One region of the Streptomyces sp. NPDC017993 genome, then DNA from elsewhere that is predicted to be linked to it. Evidence: riboswitches for the same ligand, from Rfam matches in the RefSeq annotation. Region 1 holds a riboswitch; the other holds the start of a gene.
The links. A riboswitch is a leader RNA that binds a small molecule or an ion and turns the genes downstream of it on or off. The one in region 1 is predicted to bind S-adenosylmethionine.
Positions count from the first base shown of each region.

Region 2: another riboswitch for S-adenosylmethionine. It lies ahead of ACH4FH_RS12530 (amino acid ABC transporter permease); the one in region 1 lies ahead of ACH4FH_RS14185 (aminotransferase class V-fold PLP-dependent enzyme).

Region 1 covers NZ_JBIRGO010000007.1:6,159-13,170, reverse strand. The annotation lists gene ACH4FH_RS14205 (NYN domain-containing protein) at 1-1,363, opposite strand, end outside; gene ACH4FH_RS14200 (hypothetical protein) at 1,382-1,621, opposite strand; gene ACH4FH_RS14195 (rhomboid family intramembrane serine protease) at 1,817-2,575, shown strand; gene ACH4FH_RS14190 (Lrp/AsnC family transcriptional regulator) at 2,572-2,853, shown strand; gene ACH4FH_RS14185 (aminotransferase class V-fold PLP-dependent enzyme) at 2,894-4,276, opposite strand; SAM riboswitch class IV at 4,447-4,564, opposite strand; gene trpD (anthranilate phosphoribosyltransferase) at 4,650-5,714, opposite strand; gene ACH4FH_RS14175 (cytochrome bc complex cytochrome b subunit) at 5,853-7,012, opposite strand, start outside.
Region 2 covers NZ_JBIRGO010000006.1:128,849-135,860, forward strand. The annotation lists gene ACH4FH_RS12500 (NtaA/DmoA family FMN-dependent monooxygenase) at 1-11, opposite strand, end outside; gene ACH4FH_RS12505 (LLM class flavin-dependent oxidoreductase) at 30-1,277, opposite strand; gene ACH4FH_RS12510 (putative leader peptide) at 1,352-1,468, opposite strand; gene ACH4FH_RS12515 (GNAT family N-acetyltransferase) at 1,509-2,261, opposite strand; gene ACH4FH_RS12520 (ABC transporter substrate-binding protein) at 2,410-3,435, opposite strand; gene ACH4FH_RS12525 (amino acid ABC transporter ATP-binding protein) at 3,526-4,356, opposite strand; gene ACH4FH_RS12530 (amino acid ABC transporter permease) at 4,353-5,363, opposite strand; SAM riboswitch class IV at 5,734-5,842, opposite strand; gene ACH4FH_RS12535 (hypothetical protein) at 6,693-6,833, shown strand; gene ACH4FH_RS12540 (MFS transporter) at 6,830-7,012, shown strand, end outside.

The DNA.
Region 1 (7,012 bases):
CAAGTCGCTTGAGGAGCAGGGCCGATGCGACCGGCCGGGCGCCGGCCTTCGCCACTCCGTCGGCCACTTCCCGGTCGGTGGAGACCACGACGACCGGCCGGCCGGGCGGTTCGGCCCTTACGAGCTGACGAATCAACTCATCTGCCGTTACGCCCGGTTTGCTGAACAAAACCCGCACCCCGCGCGGCGGCGCGAGCAGCACCGGCGCCGCCAGCTCCGCACCGTCGAAGACGCAGGTCATCTCCGCGCCGGTCTGAGCCGCGAGCACCGCGAGCCCGCCCAGCAGCCGCAGCCGCTGCTTGTCCAGCGGCATCGTCGGATAGCCGGTCTTGGTGACGTTGTAGCCGTCCACGACCAAGTGCGCCTGCGGCAGGGCCAGAAGCTGGTCGAGCAGCGCCGGATCCATGTCCGAAAGCGCCCGGGTCGCGACATCCTTCGGCGTCATCTGGCCCGGCGCCACCGCCTCGACGGTGTCGGCGGGGTGGACGCTGGCGGGCGGCAGCGCCAGCTCGCGGCGCAGCCCCTGAGCCGCGTCCAGCACCGTGTCCAGGAGCAGCCGCAGCCGCATGTCCTCGACGCTGCGCCCCTCGCGGGCGGCCCGCCTGCTGGTCTCCAGGGACGCCTCGGTCTCGGCGATCCGGGCCTTGAGGCGGCGCAGCTCGCTGTCCGCCGCGGTCTTCTCCGTGGCCGCCTGGGAGCGTCCGGCCTCCAGCTCGGCCTCGGCCTTGCGCACCGCCGCCTCGCCGCGCTTGACATCGCTCAGCGCGCTGCGCAGCTTGCGCTGGAGCGACTCGTTCTCCTTGCGGGCGGCGTCGAGGTCCACCCGGACCCGGTCCGCCTCCGTACGCGCCTCCGTACGGGCCTGCCCCAGCTCCTCACGGAGCCTGGCCAGCTCCCGCTCGGCCTCCTCACCGGCCCGCTCGGCACGGGCCCGCTGGGCCTCCTCGCCGGCCGCGGCGACGAGCTTGACCCAGCCGTCCGGGCGCAGGACGTAGGCCGCCGCCGCGACATCCAGCGGGTCGGCGGCGGCGGGCGGGGTGCCGTGGTCCAGGGCGGCGGCCAGTTCGGGCTGGGCCTCGCGGAGCTTGCCCCCGATCCGCTGCCGGAAGACCGCGTCGCTCTCCAGCGCCGCGGCCATCGCGTTACCCGCGAACTTGGCCCGGCGGGACGGCGTGAAGCGGGCGTACTGCCGTAGCGGCGGCGGGAGTTCGGAGACGGTCAGGGCGCCGAACGAGTCCGCGGCGAGCGCCACGACGCGGTGCCGGACGCCCTCGGGCAGCGGGCGGTCGAGCACGTCGTCGGCCGCACCCTCGGATGCGGCGGCATGCTCCACTCCCGGCTCCCCTTCTGGACGCTCCACCACGGCTGCATCGCTCCGATCTCAGGCGCTCGCGCCCGGCCGGTCCACCAGCTCGATCTGGTCGACCGCGTTGCACCAGCGGCAGCGCACGGACTCGATGCTCTCACTCAGGACCTCGCGCTCCTCCACCTTCGGCTCCCCGGCCAGGTCGAGGTGGAGGTACTCCACCACCTTGGACCGGCGGGTCACATCGAAACGCGTGAGGTTGCCGCAGAGCGTGCAGCGCCACCGGGTCTCGGCCGTCGGAAGCGGAACAGCCATCGTGTCGTCCTCTTTCGTGCTCGTCGTGCTCGTGCAGTTGTGCGGTTTCACGCGGTGCGCCGTCGGACTGCGGAAGTACGCAAAGTACTGCCTGTAACCCTACGGCCTGACGGGGGGCCGGTGCGGGTCCGCCCAGGAGCCGGGACGCGGCGAGGCACTCTGTCCCGATTGCCCGCATTGCGCCATGATCACTTCATGACGGCGCCGTCCCTGTTCCCCGGAGTCCCCCGGCCCCCGCACCCGACCCGATCCCTCGCCACGGTGTTCTCGCGGGTCACGAATGTGCTGATCGGCGTGTGCTGCACGGTCTTCCTGATCGGCCCGGCCTCCGGCTTCAACCGGATGTACGGCATGGGCGACGCCCTGCTCCAGGCCCAGACCGCCTACTTCGAGCGGTGGGGCGTGATCCCCGTCGACCTGTGGAGCGGCTCGGCCGCGGCGCTGGCCACCCCGCTCAGTGCCCTCTTCGTCCACGGCAGCTGGCTGCACCTGCTCGGCAACATGCTGTTCCTGTACGTCTTCGGCGGGATGACCGAGGCGCGGATGGGCCGGCTGTCGTTCGCCGCCTTCTACATCGCCACCGGCTATCTGGCCCTGCTCGGCTACGCGGCCGCGCACGCGACGTCCGCCCAGACCCTGGTGGGCGCGTCCGGTTCGATCTCCGGGGTCCTGGGGGCCTTTCTCTACCTCTTCCCCAAGGCCCGGGTGACCAGCCTCTTCCCGTTCCTGTTCTTCCTGCCGCTGCGCTTCCCCGCCTGGATCGTGCTGCTGTTCTGGTTCGGCCTGCAGTGGCAGGCGGCGCGGCACGATCCCGGCGGCCCGGGGGTCGCCTACCTCGCCCATGTGGTGGGATTCGCGCTCGGGTTCCTGTACGCGTGGGTGCGCTACGGGAGAGATAGTGTGGAGGCCAACCGGGGGAACGCACCGGCGACCGAGGGAGAGAGCCAGCCGTGATCACGTCGATCGTGCTCATCAAGACCAGCGTGGACCAGATCCCGGAGATCGCCGAGAAGATCGCCGCGCTGGAGGGTGTCAGCGAGGTCTACTCCGTCACCGGTGCGCACGACCTGATCGCGATGGTGCGGGTGGCCGCGCACGACGACCTCGCCGAGGTCATCCCCGGCCGGATCAGCAAGGTGCCCGGCGTCGCCTCCACCGAGACGCACATCGCCTTCCGCACCTACTCCCAGCACGACCTCGAAGCGGCCTTCGCCATCGGCCTGGACGCCTAGGGAGCGTCCGGCCGGCGGCGAAGACCGCCCGGTCCCGCCGTCAGGCGGACGTGTCGGGCACGCAACGCCCGTCCTCGGTGCGGTAGTTCCAGCGCGCACCGTCCGCCACCAGTTCCTTGACGGCCCGCACGAACCGCTCGACGTGCTCGTCGGGCGTCCCCGCGCCGAAGCTGACCCGGATGGCGTTCAGCGACCGCTCCCCCGGCGCCGCCTCCGGCGCACCGCACTCGCCCGGCTCCTGCGGTTCGCTGCCCAGCAGGGTCCGCACGAGCGGGTGAGCGCAGAACAGACCGTCGCGGACGCCGATGCCGTACTCGGCCGACAGCGCCGCCGCGAAGTGCGAGCTGTTCCAGCCCTCGATGACGAACGACAGGACGCCCACCCGCGGCGCATCCTCCCCGAAGAGCGAGAGCACCTTCACCTCGGGCACCTCGGCCAGGCCCTCCCGGAGGCGGGCGATCAGCGCCTGCTCGCGGGCGACCAGGCTCTCGAACCCTGCCTCGGTCAGCGCCTGGCAGGCGGAGGCGATGGAGTAGGCACCGATGACATTGGGCGAGCCGGCCTCGTGCCGGGCCGCGGTGGTGTGCCACTCGACGTCCACCCCGCCGTCCGCACGCCGCGAGACCTTACGGCTCGCGCCACCGCCCGCGAGGTACGGCTCCGCGGTCTGCAGCCAGTCCGCGCGGCCGGCCAGCACTCCGGCGCCGAACGGGGCGTACAGCTTGTGCCCGGAGAAGGCGACCCAGTCCACGTCCAGGGCGGCGATGTCGATGGGGTGGTGCGGCGCGAGCTGTGCCGCGTCCAGCACGATGCGGGCGCCGTGCGCGTGCGCCGCGGCGGCCAGCTCCCGCACCGGCCACAGCTCACCGGTCACGTTCGAGGCCCCCGTCACGCACACCAGCGCCGGGCCGGTCCCTGCTGCCGCCCGGCCGGCCAGGGCCTTCTCCAGGGTCTCCACCGCCTGCCGCGGGGTGCGCGGCGCGTTCAGGTACGTCACGGCGGTGTCCGCCCGCTGCTCCCACGGCAGCAGCGAGGCGTGGTGCTCGGTCTCGAAGACGAAGACCTCGGTGCCGCGCGGCAGGGCGGCCGCCAGCAGGTTCAGCGAGTCGGTCGTCGAACGGGTGAAGACCACCTGGTCGTCGGCGCGGCAGCCGAGGAAGCCGGCGATGGTGGCGCGGCTGTTCTCGAACAGGTCGGTGGACAGCTGCGAGAGGTACCCGGCACCGCGGTGCACGCTGCCGTAGTACGGCGCGTAGCCGGCCACGTCGTCCCAGACCCGCTGCAGCGTCGGCGCGCTGGCGGCGTAGTCCAGCGCGGCGTAGTCGACCTCACCACCCGTCACGAGCGGCACCAGGATATCCCGGCCCAGAACAGGCAGCGGGGCACAAAGCGAACGGTCGGCGGCGACGGCGGAAACAGACATGGCGAACTCCCCTGGGAGATAAGCGAATTCGCTGCGAAATGGGCGTGGGCAAAAGGAGCCACGGCGGCGCAGCGCAAAGAGAAAAGGGTGCGGAAAAGGGGCCGTCGGGCCCTATCGCATTCGCTGAATCACGGAGAGATCTCCCTCGACAACCAGGATCCCTGGCGAGGGATCCGCGCTTGCCACAGACCTCGCTGCCTGCGGCCTGGTCATCACCCGGGGCACCCCGCCACGGAAGGAGGGTTGCCGGACAGCGGGCCGGGGCCTGCATCGCTGTCACTCGTGACCTGCGCAGAATCATGCCACACCGGCGGAACGGCGCAAGACCCGGTCCGAAGGACGGACCGAGTCCCGCGTCACACCGCGCGCCGGGTCAGGCGTTGCTGGCGGCCACCCAGCGCTCCAGGGCCCGCTTGGCCGCCCCCGAGTCGATCGACCGGGCGGCCTTGTCGATGCCCGCCCGGATCTGCTCCGCCAAGGGCGCGTCGGAGGGCTCCAGGGCCACCAGGGCGGCCGCGGAGTTCAGCAGCACCGCGTCGCGTACTGGCCCGGTCTCGCCGTCCAGCAGCCGGCGGGCCACATCGGCGTTGTACGACGCGTCCGCGCCGCGCAGCGCCTCCACCGGCACCAGCGGGATCCCGACGTCCCTGGGGTCGAAGGGCTCCTCGCGCACCGCGCCGTCCCGCACGATCCACACCCGGGAGGTCGCCGTCGTCGTCAGCTCGTCCAGCCCGTCGTCGCCGCGGAAGACCAGCGCCGACGAGCCGCGCTCGGCGAGCACCCCGGCGAGGATCGGGGCCATCCGGGCGTCCGCCACACCGGTCGCCTGCGCGCGGACCTTCGCCGGGTTGGTCAGCGGGCCGAGCACGTTGAACGTGGTACGGATACCCAGCTCGCGCCGCGCGGGCGCGACATGCCGCAGCGACGGGTGGAACTTCACCGCGAAGCAGAAGGTGATGCCCGCCTCCTGGGCGACCTCGGTGACCCGCTGCGGGGTGAGATCGAGGTTGACCCCGAGCTTCTCCAGCACATCGGACGCGCCGCTGGCGGACGAGGCCGCGCGGTTGCCGTGCTTGACGACCTTCGCGCCGGAGCCGGCCACCACGATCGCGGACATCGTGGAGATATTGACCGTCTTGGCGCCGTCGCCGCCGGTGCCGACGATGTCGACGCTGGGCCCGGGGACCTCGATCAGCCGGGCGTGCCGGTACATCGTCCGCACCAGCCCGGAGATCTCCGCGACGGTCTCGCCCTTGGCCCGCAGTGCCACCGCGAACCCGGCGATCTGTGCGTCGCTGGCCTCGCCCCGCATGATCCGGTCCATCGCCCACGCGGTGTCGTCCGCGGCTAGGTCACGGCCGTCGAGCAGGGCATTCAGCAGGTCCGGCCAGGTGTGGGCCGCCACGCTGTCGCCGCCGACCGGGGTCACAACGTTCATGGTCCACACTCCTGGATCGTCTCCTGCTTATGCCGTCAGCCTACCGAGGCCCCGGCAGGCCGGAGGGCCCCGTCCATTCGTCGGACGGGGCCCTCTGGGTGGCGTACTACCTGCCGTGGCTACACGGCGCTGCGGGGATCAGTGGTGGCCGTGGCCACTGGTGATCTCCTTGTACTCCTCGGCCGTCGGCTTCGGAATGACGCTGTCCTCGCCGTAGTACGACTTCGACAGCTTGGCGCGCAGCTTCTGCCCCCGCGACACCTTGCGGGCGACGCCGTTCTCGTCGACCTCGGGGCCGAGCTCCAGGGGCTTGGGCTGCTCGTGCTGCGTGAGCGTGTGCAGCTGCTCCTGGTCGAGCGGCTCGTGGACCTCGATGAACTCACCGTGCGGCAGGCGCTTGATGATGCCGGACTCGCGCCCGTGCAGCACCTTGTCCTTGTCGCGACGCTGCAGACCCAAGCAGATCCGCTTGGTGGCGATGAAGGACAGCACCGGAAGGACGAAGAAGCCGATCCGGACGAACCACGTGAGGGAGTTGAGCGACAGGTGGAAGTGCGTGGCCCAGAGGTCGTTGCCACCACCGATCAGCATCACGAAGTACGCGACCAGCCAGGCGACGCCGAAGCCGGTGCGGTTCGGGACGTTGCGCGGACGGTCCAGGATGTGGTGCTCGCGCTTGTCGCCCGAGATCCAGGACTCCACGAACGGGTAGACCGCGATGGCGACCAGGACCAGCGGGAAGACCACGATCGGGATGAGCACACCGAAGTTGACGGTGTGGCCCCAGAAGTTCCACTCCCAGCCCGGCATCACACGCACCAGACCCTCGGCGAAGCCCATGTACCAGTCGGGCTGGGCGCCGGTGGACACCTGGTCCGGCCGATACGGGCCGATCGCCCACACCGGGTTGATGCTGGCGATCGCGGAGATCACCGAGATCACACCGAAGACCAGGAAGAAGAAGCCTCCGGCCTTGGCCATGTAGACCGGCAGCAGCGGCATACCGACGACGTTGTTGTTGGTCTTGCCGGCACCCGGGAACTGCGTGTGCTTGTGGTAGAAGACCAGGATCAGGTGCGCCACCAGCAGGCCGAGCATGATGCCCGGCAGCAGCAGTACGTGCACCGTGAAGAACCTCGGGATGATGTCGTGCCCCGGGAACTCCCCGCCGAAGATGAAGAACTGCAGGTACGAACCCACCAGCGGCATCGCCAGGATGACGCCCTCGATGAACCGCACGCCGGTGCCGGAGAGCAGGTCGTCGGGGAGCGAGTAGCCGGTGAAGCCGGTGAACATGC
Region 2 (7,012 bases), on a different contig from region 1:
GGCTTGCTCATGTCGTACGGTCCTCCGGCTCAGGCGGTGACGGCGTCGGCCGCCGCGGCGGCGTAGCGGTTAGCGGGGCGGGCGAGTCCGAGCAGGCCGCGCAGGGTGTCGGCCTCGTACGCGCGCCGGAAGACGCCCCGGCGCTGGAGTTCGGGGACCAGGCCCCGGGTGATCTGCGGGAGTTCGTGGCCGACGACGGCGGGGCGCAGGCGGAACCCGGCCAGGCCGGCCTCTCCCAACTCCTGTAGCAGATCTGCGAGTTGGGCAGACGTGCCGGTGAAGATAGGGGCGTCGCTCGTATACCGGTGACCGGCGAGGTCGTCGAGGCGTTCGCGTCGGGCCACGGCCTTGGCGGCGTCGTCGTCCAGGAAGACCACCAGGTCTCCGAAGAGGTGCAGCGGCTCGTCCGCCCGGCCGGCAGCGGTCTGCTCGGCGCGGATCTCCGCGACGATTTCGCGAGCCTGGGCGGTGTCGTGCGGGGTGAGGTATCCGAGGTCCGCGGAGCGGGCCACCAGCCGGTAGGCAGCGGACCGGTGGGCGAGAGCGCTGACGATCGGCTGCCCCTGGGGCGGCCGCGGAGTGATGGACGGGCCCCTGACGCTGAAGTGCCTGCCCTCGAAGTCGATGTAGTGAAGCTTGTCGCGGTCGACGAAGCGGCCGGTGGCGACGTCCCGGATCTCCGCGTCGTCCTCCCAGCTGTCCCAGAGCCGGCGCACCACCTCGACGTGGTCGGCGGCCTCGTCGAAGAGATCGGTGACCAGCTCCTGCCCGGCCGGGGTGTCGAGGTCCTCGACGCGCAGCGGCGGGAACGTACGGCGTCCGAAGTGCTCGGCCTCGTTCCGGCGGGCCGTCACCTGCACGCGCAGACCCGCGCGGCCGCTGCTCACATAGTCGAGGGTCGCGATCGCCTTCGATATGTGAAACGGCTCCGTGTGAGTGGCCACCACGGTCGGCACGATGCCTATGTGCCGGGTCAGCGGGGCGGTGCGGGCGGCGATGAGCACGGCGTCCAGGCGGCCTCGCACCTGGTCGGTGCGCCCGTCGGCCCCGGAGAAGTCCGAGGACTGGAGCCCGAGCCCGTCCTCGATCGTCACGAAGTCGAGCAAACCGCGCTCGGCCTCGGTGACGAGATCGGCCCAGTAGCCGGCGGTGAGCAGGTCCCGGGGCCGGGACACGGGCTCGCGCCAGGCTGCCGGGTGCCATCCGGCGCCGTCGAGGGCGACGGCGAGGTGCAGTGCGGAGGGCGAAGCGGGCAGGGAAGAGGGTGATGAGGCCACGAGGGAGTGCCTTCCTGATCGACCGTACGAGAGAGCAGGCCCTCACCGAGTGGGTCGGGCCGCGAGGTAACAGGTCAGGAGCAACAGAGGGCGCCGGCCACGCGGCGCAGGTCGATGTGGGGCCGCGAGTACAGATGCACGGGGCGGCGCGGGGCGAGCTTCGGGACACGGAGACGCGCTGCACGAATCATCCGCGGTCACCTCCGCCCTTCCGGCTCGACATCTTCAGGGTCAACGGTCCGACGCCTCGGTCTGTTCCGTCCGCTCGTCGCGGATGCGCACCAGCAGCCATTGCGAGCGACGGCGCAGGGTGAACCCGATCGACTCGTAGAGCCGGATCGCGTGAGTGTTGTCGGCGGCGGCGTGCAGGAAGGGCGTTTCGCCGCGTTCCCTGATGCCCGCCGCGACCGCGCGGACCAGCCGGGTGGCCAGGCCCCGGCCCCGGTGGTCCGGGTGGGTGCAGACCGCGCTGATCTCCGTCCAGCCGGGTGGGCGCAGCCGCTCGCCGGCCATCGCGATCAGTCGTCCGTCGTCGTCCCGGATGCCGAGGTAGGTGCCGAGTTCGACGGTGCGCGGCAGAAAGGGACCCGGCTGGGTCTCGGCGACCAACTGAAGGATCTGCGGTACGTCGTCGAGCCCGAGCCGGACCGCTTCGGGGGCGGGTTCGGCGTACAGCGAGGTGTCGATCAGCTGCACGCCATGGCCGCGCCCCACGATCTCCCAGCCGTCCGGCACGGCCTCGGCCCCCGAGACGGGAGCGACGGTGCCGGGCCCGACGAGCGCGGCCAGGTCGGCCCAGGCATCCGGGTCGGACGGGTCGGCGAGGGCGGTGAACGGGGATACGTCGAGGGCGTAGCGGGCGGCGTGGCCGACGCGTTCGGCGAAGGAGGCGTGCGGGCCGGTCAGCGCGGCCCAGGCTGCGTTGTCCAGGACGTGCGGTTCGGCGGGGCTGTGCGACGGGGTGGGAAGGACACTGGTGGACATGGTGTTCCGGTATCTCTGTGGCTTGGGCCCGACCTGATGCCGGCGGGCCGGTGTTCCAGGGGGACTCCGCCGCCGGTCGGCGTGGCGGCGGAGTCGCTGGGCGCGCGAGGCGAGCTGGGGGTTCCCCGGCCGAAGGCCGGCGGGTGGGTCAGGAGTTGTCGGTCGGCAGGCCGGGCGGGTTGACCTCGGACTTGGCGACGGCCTCGTTGGAGAGGTTCCAGGCGGCCAGCCACTTGGCGTACTGACCGTTCTTGATCAGGTGGTTGATGGCATCCGCGACCGGCTCGGCAAGGCCGCTGTCCTTCTTCGCGGTCGCCGCGATCAGGCCCTGGAGCGACGCGCCGGCGCCGGAGTAAGTGCCCGCGATGCGGGTCGGGTTGGGGGTCTTCGCCACCCGGGTGGTGTGGTAGGAGAGCGAGGGGTTGGGGCCGAAGTAGGCGTCGATCCGCCCGCTGCTCAGCGCCAGGTAGGTGCTGTTGCTTTCCTGGAAGTGCTTGACGGTGAGCTTCTTGCCCTCCTTCTCCAGCTTGGCCTTCCACTCCAGCAGGACCTTCTCCTGGTTGGTGCCGGCGCCGACCGCGACGGTCTTCCCCGCGAGACCCTTGTAATCGCCGTCGAACTTCCACTTGCTCGCCTTGGCCACCTCGAAGGCGAGGTTGTCCTGCCGGTAGGAGGCGAACTCGTACTTCTTCTTGCGCTCTTCGGTATCGGTGACGTTGGAGACTGCGAGGTTGACCTTGCCGCTGTCGACACCTACGAAGAGGTTTTCCCAAGTGAAGTTCTTCAGCTCCGGCTCGAGGCCGAGCACCGCGGCCACCAGCCGGCCGAAGTCGGGTTCGGAGCCGGTGAGGGTCTTCTGGTCGTCGCCCACGTAGGTCAGTGGAGCGGAGCCCGAGGGCAGGGCACCGACACCGATCACCAGCTTGCCGCTCTTGGCCACGGAGGCGGGCAGCTTGGCGCTGATGGACTTCACCTCGGACACCTTGAGCTCGGTCTCCTTGGCGGCCCCGTTGGAGACCGCACCGACGGTGACGGTTCCGTCCGCGGCGCTGTCGGGGTGGGTGGACGCGTCGCTGTCGCCCCCGCACGCGGCGAGCCCGGCGGCGAGGGAGGCGACGGCGGTTCCCGCGGTGAGACCTCGGAGGAGTCGGCTGCGAAGGCTGAGGGGAGGCATGGCTGTCCTTATTCGGTATGCGCTGAGGGCGTGGTGAAGGTGTGGGGGACGCGGACCCGGCGGGCCGCGGGCTCGGGGCGAGCGGCGGGATCAGAGCACCTTGCTCAGGAAGTCCCTGGTCCGCTCGTGCTTGGGGTGGTCGAGTACCTCTGAGGGCGGGCCCTGTTCGACGATCCGGCCGCCGTCCATGAAGACCACGCGGTCGGCGACCTCGCGAGCGAAGCCGATCTCGTGGGTGACGACGACCAGGGTGGTGCCGCTGGTGGCCAGATCCTTGATGACGGCCAACACCTCGCCGACGAGTTCGGGGTCGAGCGCGGAGGTGGGTTCGTCGAAGAGGATGACTCCGGGACGCAAGGCCAGAGCGCGGGCGATGGCCACGCGCTGCTGCTGGCCGCCGGACAACTGCCGCGGGTAGGCACCGGTCCGGTCGGCGAGCCCCACCCTGCCGAGGAGTTCGCGCGCCAGGTCCCGGGCCTCCGGCCTGCTCAGCCTGCCGGTCGCGGCCGGGGCGGCGGCCACGTTGTCCAGCACGGTGAGGTGCGGGAAGAGATTGAAATTCTGGAAGACGAACCCGATACGGCTGCGCTGCGTCAGGATGACCCGTTCGCTCAGCTCCTTCAGGCGCTCGCCGTGGCGGCGTACGCCGATCAGCTCGCCGTTGACGCTGACATGGCCGATCTCGGGCTTCTCCAGGTGGTTGATCACCCGCAGCAGCGTGGATTTGCCGGAGCCGGACGGCCCCAGGATGACGGTCACTTCGCCCGGCCGTACGGTCAACTCGACGCCGTCGAGGACCTGGTGGGCGCCGTACCACTTGTGCACGTCATGCACTTCGACGGTGGCGGGGCTCGTCGCGAGGATCTCGGCGGTCCTGGTGGGCGTGGCGGCCCGGGCGGTGTTGGTGGTCTCGGTGCTCATACGGCGGTCTCCCTGCGTATGCGGGCCCGCAGGTCGCTCAGACCGGCCCGCAGCTTCTGCAACGGGGTCGGCGGCAGGCTGCGCGTGGCGCCCCGGGCGTAATACCGCTCGACGTAGAACTGGACGATGGACACGAGACTCGTGAGGATCAGGTACCAGACGGTGGCGACGAGCAGCAACGGCACGATGTCGCCGGGGTAGGTGGCACCCATGCTCTGCGCGGAGCCGAACAGGTCCAGCAGCGACACATAGAACACCAGCGAGGTGCTCTTGATCAGGCCGATCAGCTGGTTGACGTAGTTCGGGGTGATGGAGCGCAGGGCCTGCGGAAAGACGATCTTCGTGAACTGGTAGCCCTTCGGCAGGCCGAGCGCGGCCGACGCCTCGTGCTGCCCCTGGTCGACGGAGAGGAGGCCGCCGCGGACGACCTCCGCCGCATAGGCCGCCTCGTTGAGGCTGAGGCCGATGACGGCGACGACCATGTCGGTGGCGAGCCGTGACTCGTCGAAGGTGAAGAAGGCGGGACCGAAAGGCACCCCCAGGCTGAGCGTCTTGTAGAGGGCGCTGAAGTTGTAGAGAAACAGCAGCACGACGATCAGCGGCACCGAGCGGAGCAGCCAGACGTAGGTCCAGCTGATCGCGCGCAGCACCGGACTCCCGGAGAGCCGGGCCAGCGCGAGCAGAACACCGCCGACCAGCCCCAACACCGCGCTGTATGCCGCCACTTCGAGGGTGACCCACAGGCCGTCGAGGATCGTGGGACGCACGAACCAGTACAGGAAACGGTCCCACTGGTAGAAGGGGTTGGTGATCAGCCCGTGCACGATCTGGGCGACCAGCACCAGCACGATCGCCGTGGCGATCCACCGGCCGGGGCGCCGCAGCGGAAGCACCCGCTGCGGCGCCGGCGGCCGAGGCGGTTCGGCCGGGGAGGGCTCGGGGCGGGGTACCGCCTCGATGGGGGGTGCTGAGCCGGAGGACACAGCAGAGCCGACACGTTCACTCATGGAGGACTCCAGCAGGTATGGACACCCCCGGCCGCCAAGGCGACAACGGCACGGTGCGGAGACACGGCTCGGCACGCGCCGCAGCGCACGGGAGCGAGCGGTACGGGGGCAGGGAGATCAGTGCGCAACCAACGGCCGGGCCCTCGGGGCGTCAGAGCGTCAGTTGCGTCAGAACGTCAGCGTTTCAGCAGCTGTCCGCGGACGAGCTGTGGCGGACGGTACGACAGGAAGCGCTACACAGCGCACTGTTGACGCGGAGCAGATCGACCGGACGGTTCACGGACGTCACGACGCGACCGTAGCGCCGCCATGCGGCCATCTCCGGAGCTGCGTACATCGCCGTCACCCACACCCAAGTCCGCCCCGCGGGGCCTCGCGCTTACCGAAATTCGTCCGGTCCGGTCGTCACCTGGGGCACCCCACCGCGATGCGAGGGTTGCCGGCCAGCCAGCCAGGGCTTGTCGCTGACACTCATGACCGAGATGCGCCGTAAGTTAGACAGGCCGCGGAGGGGATGTCAACGCCGCCGACCGGAGGCTGAGACGGAAGGGCCGGACACCTCGCCTCGGTCTGCGAACGCGATGTTTCGGTCGTGCGAACAGCGGGGCCTACGCGGTGACACCCGCGACCGACCGTGTGAGCATGTGCGGAGAGATCGGCGGAGGAAGCCCAGCCGACGAAGTCGCCCTGCCGGCCGAAGGAGCACGCGTGAGCTTGTGCAGCCCTCGCCCTGCCTTGACGGCTCTCCCCGCGGCGTCCCTGTGGGTCATCGCCGCGACCGGCACCCGGACCCAGATCACCAACATCCCTACCTGGTCTGCCAGTTGCCTTTGCGAGTGCTCTCACTGACACAGCGCTCGCGGGACGACTTCATGCCGAGGCGTCCAGGTGACGGCCCGGCAGCGCTCGGCTCGACGAGCTCGGCCATCGACGGCTTCGCCGCTGCTTCCTGCAGCCTGCCGCATACGCCTGGAGCTGAGGCTCGATAGCGGGTACGCACCCGCGAGAGGTGTGCGCAGCCACGTCAGCCGGCAGCGGCGCTCAGGCTCGGCGCGGCTGCATTACCTCAGCAGGCGCGAGTAGGGCCGTCCCGGCAGACAGTGCACGCGGCACTCCCCCAGCCCGGCCCTGCCGGGCTCCACCTCGCCGAACGGTTCCCTCCGCGAGGATCCAGGCGATCCAGCCGACCGCTCTCCCCCACCCTCCCCTAACGCTTCCTGTGATTCGCGAGCCAAGATTTCACACATTTAATGAGATGTAAACGCTTGCGGCACCGTAACTTCATGGCTACTGTCCACGTCAATCCACGAGGAAGTGAGGAGCAAGCTCTTGCGTGCAGACGTAGCCGGCGGCCTCGACCCGCTTACCCGCGACATCACCGCGCTCGACGAGTTCACCGGGGTCGAAGCCCCCGTCAAGAGCACCGGCCGGAAGATACCCATCGCGTCGGCGGGAGTGACACAGGCATGAGCACACCCACAGAGACCCCGCACCGGCGGCATCCGATCGACAGGATCGGCATCCCCAAGCCGCTCGTCTGGGGCTACGTCGGCCTGTTGTTCTTCATGATCGGTGACGGTGTCGAGACGAGCTATCTGTCGAAGTTCTTCGGGACCGATCTGGGCTTTTCCGAGACCGGCGCCGGCGCG